DNA from 2 places in the Neorhizobium sp. IRS_2294 genome. Region 2 is predicted to be linked to the other one. Evidence: riboswitches for the same ligand, from Rfam matches in the RefSeq annotation. Region 2 holds a riboswitch; the other holds the start of a gene.
The links. Region 2 has a riboswitch for cobalamin ahead of ACQY1K_RS16560 (DUF1636 family protein). Riboswitches for the same ligand answer to the same signal wherever they lie in the genome.
Positions count from the first base shown of each region.

Region 1: it holds a riboswitch for cobalamin, as region 2 does, so the genes downstream of both, ACQY1K_RS12640 (ABC transporter substrate-binding protein) here and ACQY1K_RS16560 (DUF1636 family protein) in region 2, are expected to answer to the same signal.

Region 1 covers NZ_CP191439.1:2,611,200-2,615,610, reverse strand. The annotation lists gene ACQY1K_RS12650 (GcvT family protein) at 1-410, shown strand, start outside; gene ftsZ (cell division protein FtsZ) at 486-1,481, opposite strand; cobalamin riboswitch at 1,775-1,969, shown strand; gene ACQY1K_RS12640 (ABC transporter substrate-binding protein) at 2,100-3,107, shown strand; gene ACQY1K_RS12635 (FecCD family ABC transporter permease) at 3,189-4,220, shown strand; gene ACQY1K_RS12630 (ABC transporter ATP-binding protein) at 4,217-4,411, shown strand, end outside.
Region 2 covers NZ_CP191439.1:3,435,859-3,440,269, forward strand. The annotation lists gene cobO (cob(I)yrinic acid a,c-diamide adenosyltransferase) at 1-523, opposite strand, end outside; gene ACQY1K_RS16550 (CbtA family protein) at 520-1,290, opposite strand; gene ACQY1K_RS16555 (CbtB domain-containing protein) at 1,305-1,481, opposite strand; cobalamin riboswitch at 1,519-1,719, opposite strand; cobalamin riboswitch at 1,777-2,003, shown strand; gene ACQY1K_RS16560 (DUF1636 family protein) at 2,106-2,534, shown strand; gene cobW (cobalamin biosynthesis protein CobW) at 2,531-3,568, shown strand; gene cobN (cobaltochelatase subunit CobN) at 3,590-4,411, shown strand, end outside.

The sequences.
Region 1 (4,411 bases), 820 kb from region 2:
AAGCGGATCTTGCCCGTCCAAAGGTCAAGGAAGCCGATTTTTGCGGCAAGGCGAAGCATCTCGAATACAAGGCCCGCGACCATCAGCCGGCGATGCTCTGCACGCTCGTGATGACCGACAATGTCGATGCGTCCGGTGTCGCCCGCTATCCGGTCGGCTCGCTGCCGGTCATGGATCCGGACACGGGCGAGGTTCTGATCGATGAACTCGGACGGCGTTCCTATACGACGTCGATCGCCTACGGCCCGACGATCGGCAAGAATATCGCGCTCGCCTATCTGCCCTGGTCGCATTGCCAGGTCGGCCGGAAACTGACGGTGGATTATTTCAACGAGGCCTTCCCGGTGGAAGTCGCAGCGGTCGGTTACAAGCCGCTCTACGACCCTGAAAATCTCAAGCCGAGAAGCTGACCGGCTTCGGGTCTGACAAACAAAAAACGCTCCGCGGATGTCCACGGAGCGTTTTTTTATTGGCTGAGACTGATCTTAGTACTGCGCAGTCGGGGACGAAGAGCCCTGCTGGTTGCCGTTGAGGCCGGTTGCGACGACCGACACGCGGAACTTGCCGTCGAGGTTCTTGTCGAAGATCGCGCCGACGACGATGTCGGCCTCGGCTTCGACTTCGTCACGGATGCGGCTCGCAGCTTCATCGACTTCGAACAGTGTCATGTCGGTACCGCCTGAGATCGAGATGAGCACGCCCTTGGCGCCCTTCATCGAGATGTCGTCGAGCAGCGGATTGGCGATGGCGGCTTCGGCGGCGATCAGCGCGCGGCCATCGCCGGAAGCTTCGCCGGTTCCCATCATCGCACGACCCATGCCCTTCATCACCGATTTCACGTCGGCGAAGTCGAGGTTGATCAGGCCTTCCTTGACAATCAGGTCGGTGATGCAGCTGACGCCGGAAAACAGCACGCGGTCCGCGATCATGAACGCGTCGGCAAAGCTGGTCTTGGCGTCGGCAATGCGAAACAGGTTCTGGTTCGGAATGACGATGACCGTATCGGCGGCTTCACGCAGGGCTTCGATACCCTCGTTGGCCGTCTTCATGCGGCGGTGTCCTTCGAACGAGAAGGGTTTTGTGACAACCGCGACCGTCAGGATGCCGGCAGAGCGTGCTGCGCGTGCAATCGCGGGGGCCGCACCCGTTCCGGTGCCGCCGCCCATGCCGGCGGTGACGAAACACATGTGCGAGCCGGCGAGATGATCCATGATCTCGTCGATCGATTCTTCAGCCGCCGCGCGGCCGATATCCGGCAGCGATCCCGCACCGAGACCTTCGGTCACCTGCGCACCCAGCTGAATGCGGCGCGACGCCTTGGATGTCGCCAGAACCTGGGCATCCGTATTGGCGGCGATGAATTCCACGCCGTGGAGATTTTCCGTGATCATGTTGTTGATCGCGTTACCGCCACCGCCTCCGACACCGATCACGGTTATCTGCGGTTTCAATTCGGTCAAGCCGCTCTTAATATCCGTCATCTTCGTCTCCTTCAGCTCCTTCCGGTCGTCCCATACCAGAAGGACGGCGAATCGCCCCGCAGGCTATCTGTCCGCAAGGTCATAGACCAGAGCGCTGTCAGGCCAAAGAGGCAGGAGTAGGGTGAGGGCGATGTCATCGCGATTTAATGTACAGCATCCCTGAATTGAGCGCCTCACAAAGGTCGCGACCAATCCAAAATAGACCGTTGCGTAAATTGGTATGTTATACTATTACACTCTGCAACGGCAGAGATCGCGCGGGGATCGCTCTGGACAAGCACCGGCGTGTTCCCTATCAGTTGGGGCGCTACGGTTCTGCAATCGCAGATGAAAAGGGAATGCGGTGAGGCTTTCGGGCCAAGTCCGCGACTGCCCTCGCAACTGTAAGCGGCGAGCCAGCCATCGATACCACTGATCATCCGATCGGGAAGGCGATGGAAGGCGTTCGAGCCGCAAGTCAGGAGACCTGCCGTGGCATGGACAACCAACACCGGACGAGGGGTTCCGGCAGGGAGATGATTATGTCGCAAGCAATGCGCTCGTGCGCCATGTCGACGTCGAGCCGCGATGCGGCTTCAGGTCGTCCTGCCCTTTTTTCCGATCATTAAAGGACAGGACATGAAATCAGGGCTTATCGCCGCCTTAGTTGCGGCACTTCCCACATTGGCGTTTGCAGCACCGACCAGCTACCCGCTGACGATCGAGAATTGCGGTCGCCCCGTCACGTTCGACAAGGCGCCCGAGAAGATCGTCTCGATCGGGCAGGGCATGACCGAAGTGCTTTATTCGCTCGGGTTGGCCGAGAAGGTGGCGGGCACTGCCGTCTGGGTCGGGCCGGTGCTTACGCCCTATGCCGGGGTGGACGCGAAGATAAAACGGCTTGCCGACAACGACCCGAGCTTTGAATCGGTCGTCAGTCTCGAACCGGATCTGGTCGCTGCCGAGTTCGAGTGGCATGTTGGGCCTATGGGATCGGTCGGCAAGCGCGAGCAGTTTTCCGATCTCGGCATCAACACCTATGTCTCGCCCGCCGATTGCGTCGCGAAGACCAATGCCGATGGCGGTGACGGCGTTCGCAACGAACTGTTCAAGATGGACCTGATCTACCGCGAGATTTCAGAGCTCTCGAAGATCTTCGATGTCGAGGACAAGGGCACCGCTCTGATCGCAGACCTGAAACAGCGCGAAGCCGCAGCCGTCGCATCGATCAAGGGCGCGGAGATCAAGAACCTGCCGATCGTCTTCTGGTATTCCAGCAAGGAAACCAAGGGCGATGCCTTTATAGCCGGCAAGAACAGCGCACCGGCTTATATCCTTGAGACGATCGGCGCCCGCAATGTGGTGACGACGGAAGAAGAATGGCCGCTGGTCGGCTGGGAAACGATCGCTGAGGCCAACCCCTCCGTCATCGTCGTCGCAACGATGGACCGTCGCCGCTATGCCGCCGACGATCCGGCCGTGAAGATCAAATTTCTGGAGACCGATCCCGTCGTCAGCCAGCTGGACGCGGTCAAGAACAGACGTTTCGTGCTGATGGATGCCCAGTCGATGAACCCGACGATCCGCACGATCGAGGGCATCGAGACGCTCGCCCGGGGCATCCAGTCCTTTGGCCTCGCGAATTAAGGTGCGGCAGGTGATCACGCATTCCGCTCGTTCCGCCTTCGTCGATATGGCGGGTGCGCTCGACCAGTTCAGGCATCTCCCGTGAGGCGATCCCGTATCGGACGCTGGGCGCTGGGTGCCGCGGGCGTGTTCCTGGTGCTCTCAGCGCTTCTCGTCGCCATCGTTGCCGGGGTGGCGATCGGTGAGATGACCATTCCCATGGAGACGACGATTGCGGCGGTGACGAACCGGCTCGGCTTTACGGCCGTGGCCTTGCCGCGCATCCAGGAAGCGGTGATCTGGGATTATCGCCTGTCGCGGTCGCTGGTCGCGGCATTCTGCGGCGCCGGACTGGCGCTGTCGGGGGCGATCCTGCAGTCGCTCCTGCGGAACTCGCTTGCCGAACCCTATGTTCTCGGCATTTCGGCCGGAGCCTCGACGGGTGCTGTCAGCGTCATGCTGCTTGGGTTTGGGGCGGGCGCAATCTCGCTTTCCGCCGGAGCTTTTGCCGGCGCGCTGATCGCCTTTATCTTCGTGGTGATGCTGTCGAGCGGACGCCAGACGGCGGACCGGACAATTCTTGCGGGCGTTGCCGCCTCGCAATTGTTCAATGCGCTCACCTCCTACATTGTCTCGACGTCTGCCAATGCCGAACAGGCGCGCAGCGTGATGTTCTGGCTGCTCGGCAGCCTTGCCGGCGTCCGCTGGCCGGAGGTGACGCTCGCCGCATCGGTCGTGACGGTCGGGCTCATCGTCTGCATCTGGCATGCGCGGGCGCTCGATGCGTTTACCTTCGGCGAGGATGCGGCGCGTTCGCTCGGCATCGCGGTCCGGCGGGTCCGCGTGGTGCTGCTGCTTGTCACGGCGCTGATGACGGCGACGATCGTCAGCATGGTGGGTGCGATCGGCTTTGTCGGTCTCGTCATTCCGCATGCGGCACGGTTTATCGTCGGTCCCGGCCACATCCGGCTTCTGCCTGCCTGTGCGCTGATTGGAGCGCTTTTCATGGTGCTCGCCGATATCGTGTCGCGCATCGTCATCGCACCGCAGATCCTGCCGATCGGGGTGGTGACGGCGCTGGTCGGCGTTCCCTTCTTCTGCGTCATTCTCTACCGGGCGAGGAGGGTCGCATGACAACCGATACCGTCTCCGCCCCGGTCTTGGCCGCCAGTGCGGTCCGCTGGCTCGCCGGGCGCAAGGTGATCGTCGATGGCGTCACGGTTTCGGTCGATGAGGGCCGGACGCTCGGGTTGATCGGACCCAATGGTTCCGGCAAGTCGTCGCTGATCCGTCTGCTCGCCGGTCTGAGGCCACCCGCCGCCGGC
Region 2 (4,411 bases):
GCGCCGGCTTGGCGTTCCGGCCGGTGACGACCACGTGCAGATCCGCCCGGCGCGCCTGTAACTGGGCGACGACCGTGTCGAGATCGAGATAATCGTAGCGCAGGGCGATATTGAGTTCGTCGAGAATGACGAGGCCGATCGTTTCGTCGGCCATTAGTTCGAGTGCCATGCCCCAGGCCTTCTCGGCAGCGGCGATGTCGCGTTTGAGATCCTGGGTTTCCCAGGTAAAGCCCTCGCCCATCGTGTGCCAGGCGACGCGGTCGCCGAACACCGCAAGCGCCGGCTGCTCGCCGGTCGACCATGCGCCCTTGATGAACTGCACGATGCCGACACGGCGGTTGTGGCCAAGCGTGCGCAAAGCCAGCCCGAAGGCCGCCGTCGATTTGCCCTTGCCGGAGCCGGTATGAACCATGAGGAGACCCTTCTCGACGGTCTTTTCCGCGACTTCGGCATCCTGAACCGCCTTGCGGTTCTCCATCTTGGCGCGGTGGCGCTGCTCGGTGGTCTGATCGATTTCCTTCAACGGACTGCAAGCTCCTTGGACGTGGTCGAAATTTCCTCACCAGCACGAAAACGCTCGCGGAGGACGCCGGAAAGCGCGCCGAGAACGGCCCAGAAGACGAGGTTCGTTGCGTAGACGGCATTGACGAACCGCGCATGCAGGTCCATCGGCACCGCGGTGTCATGGCTCGGCGGCAGCGGTGCGCCGATGATGTGCGGAGCAACGAGCAGGACGACCGCCAAAGCCGCAAGAAGGGCGGAACGGGTATAGGCAAGCAGGCCAAGGGCCAGGGCAGTGCAGACGGCTGTCGCAATCCACCAGATCTGGCGCGGGCCGAGCTCAGCGACGGGCATGCCCGGAAGTTCCGGCGGCAGACCGAGGCCGGGTGCAAGACTGACGGTGAGGAACCCGGCAATGCCGAACATCAACCCGCCGCGCCACCCGCCAAACCCGCCGAGTGCTTCGGCGATGGCGATGGCAACCAGCGCAAAACCGATTGCCGACAGAGCATTGGCCGCTGCAGTGTAGGCAAAGCGCTCGAGCCCGTCGGCCGGCGCCCATGCCTCTTCGGCGTGATCGTGCGCAGCGGAAGCCGGTGCTGCAGTGCCTGCGGCCGTATCCGGAGCTGTGCCATGGCTATGTCCAGCGCCGTTGCCGCCGGCGTGTTCATAGGTCTCCGCTGCGAGAATAAGCGGCACGACGGAAAAGCTTTGCATCACGGTCATCAGGAGCCCGGACAAAAGCCCTGCGATCACCGCCGTGAGGACGATGTTTCGAAACAGCGACATTTAAGGAATTCCTCTTAGTGGCAGGGAAAGGCCAGCGAGTGGCGCGTATCGTGAGCCGCATTGTGCACAGCCTCGATATGCGAAAAGCCGACAAAGCCGACGATGAACAGGCCGAGTATGGCTGTCATGCCAAGAGGAATGATTTTCGATGCGGAAACGCTGGCTGCACCGGCAGCAGAGTTCGTAACCATGGACGTCGTCTTTCTGCCCTCCACCCGAGGGCTTTCACTGTGCCTATCGTCTCCGGCAGGTCTCCTGGCTCGCGGATCGAACGCCTCTGACCCGCCTTCCCGGATGTCTCCAGTGGCATGTTGAGCAGAGACTTTCCGCTTACAGTTGCGGGGGCAGCCGCGGGTTTGACGTCAAGATATCGTCGCACCGCATTCCCTTCGATGAGCCCTCTCGGGCACCAAAGACGTGATCACTATAGACGGTTTCCCCAGACGGGCAATCGGCTTTGCAACATTGACACTGCCCTGCGACAAGGCTTAGGTGACTGCGATACGGTCCCTTGCCGGCAACGGTAGGGGCTAAGAGAGAATGCGGTGCGAACCCGGGATCGTCTTTAAGATTCCATGGTTCAATGCCGCGGCTGCCCCCGCAACTGTAAGCGGCGAGCCATCCTGCCACTATGGCCACTGGAGAAATCCGGGAAGGCAGGCGGATGGTGACGACCCGCGAGCCAGGAGACCTGCCGTTCGAAAACGTGCCTTTCCGGGCGGGGTGCTCCGGAAAAGCTTCTTTCACTCTGCAGGATAGGCTTGCCTTCCTGTCGTGCACCCCGATGTTATTGACTTGGGCGGTAGTGCGACACGATGGTGATTGACGAACGAAAAGACGAGCGCGACGCGGCCGCAGACGGCCTTGCCGGCGAGCCGGATGTGACGATTTTCGTCTGCACCAATTGTCGCGAGGCATCCGACAGCGAAGCGCGCCCGGGCATCGTCCTGATGGACGCCCTTCGCGAGGCTGCCGCCGGCAAGCCGCTTTCCGTCAAACCCGTCACCTGCCTTGCCAACTGCGAAAAAGGCCCAAGTGCTGCCTTCAACCATCGCTCCGGCTGGTCCTATGTCTTTGGTCATCTGTCGCTCGACACGGTCGAGGACATCTTGGTCGGCGCGATGATGCTGGCTGACGACGAGCGCGGTTTACTTCCCCTTCGCGGCCGCCCCATGTGCCTTCGCGGCAAGGGCATGACGGCCCGCATTCCACCATTCCAGCACCACGAGGACCTGCCTTCATGAGCGTTTCATTCGACCGCGTTCCCTGCACCGTGATCACCGGGTTTCTCGGTGCCGGCAAGACGACGCTGATCCGTCACCTGATCGAAAACCTCAAGGGCAAGCAGCTCGCGATCATCGTCAACGAGTTCGGCGATGTCGGCATCGATGGCGACGTGTTGAAGAGCTGCGGCATCGAAAGCTGCCCTGATGACAACATCATCGAACTTGCCAACGGCTGCATCTGCTGCACCGTCGCCGATGATTTCGTTCCGGCGATCGACCAGATCCTGGCCCGCGAACCGCGCGTGGACCACATCCTCATCGAAACCTCCGGCCTTGCCCTGCCGAAGCCTCTCGTCCAGGCCTTCCAGTGGCCGGATGTGAAGGCCCGCGTCACCGTCGATGCCGTCATTGCCGTGGTGGATGGTCTGGCGCTCGCCCAAGGCCGCGTTGCCGACGATCACGAGGCACTGGAAGCGCAGCGCAGCCAGGATAGCTCGATCGACCACGACGACCCGGTCGAGGAAGTGTTCGAGGACCAGATCGCCTGCGCCGACATGATCGTGCTGACCAAGACCGACCTTCTCGACCAGGCGTCGCTTGCCGCCGCCAAGGGCCGCGTCCAGGCGCATCTGCCGCGGGCCGTCAAGATCGTGCCCGCCGCAAACGGCGCCGTTGATCCGAGCGTACTGATCGGTCTCGGCCTTGCCGTCGAGGATGATATCGAAAACCGCAAGACCCATCATGACGACGAGCTTGACCACGATCACGACGATTTCGACAGTTTCGTCATCGATATTCCAGCCGTTGCCGATGCGGACGAACTCGCTGCCCGCATTTCGGCCACAGCGGAGGCGGAAAACGTGTTGCGCATCAAGGGTTTTGTCGACGTTGCGAACAAGCCGATGCGCCTTCAGGTGCAGGCGGTCGGTTCGCGCGTGAACCATTATTTCGACCGCGCCTGGGGTGCAGGCGAGACCCGACAGAGCCGCCTCGTCGTGATCGGCGAAAAGGGCATGGACCGTGCGGCGATCGAAAAGATGCTGGCGGCGTAAGAGGGTTTTAGAAGGAAAAGGATGCATATTCTCGCCACCACCTCGTCGTCGCTCGACGACCTGATCGAGCCGGTCGACCTCAACCAGTCGCCGGCAGATGTGGTGGTGCTGTCTTTTTCCGGCAGCGACCTGAACGGCATTGCAGCGGGTTGGAGCGATGGCAAGGCGAGCCTCTGCCTCACCAATATCTCCGACCTGCGCCATCCGATGTCCGTCGACCTGTGGCTCGAAAAGACCGCAGCCCATGCGCGCTTTATCCTCGTACGCATTCTCGGCGGCTATGATCGCTGGGCCTACGGCGCCGATCAGCTGTCGCGGCTGGCGAAGCGCAAGAAGATCCCGCTCGCGATGCTGCCGGGCGAATGCAGCATCAGCGACGACCGCCTGGCCGCTGCCTCCACCGTGCCCGATGCGACGCTGATGGACGTTCTCGCCTTCTTCCGCGAAGGCGGGCCGGACAATATGCAGCTTCTGGCGCGCCGGCTGGATGCGCTGGCAAGCGGCGATACGCAAAGCTTGCAGACCGCGACGCCGATGCCGAAGCGGGGCTTCTACAAGCCCGGCCACGGCATCTCGACCGCCGATGAGCTTACTGCTGGTTTCCCGCCCGATGCGCAGCGGCTGCCGATCCTGTTCTATCGCTCCACGTTGCTTGCCAATGATGCGGCACCGATCAACGCGATGTATGAGGCACTGGCTGCCCGCGGCTTCGCACCGATGCCGATGTTCGTCGGCGGCTTGAAGGATACAGAAACCATCGGCTTTGTCGAACAGGCGATCGCAGAGCTCGATCCGGCCGCCATTCTCACCACGACCGCCTTTGCAAGTGCGACTTACGACAAC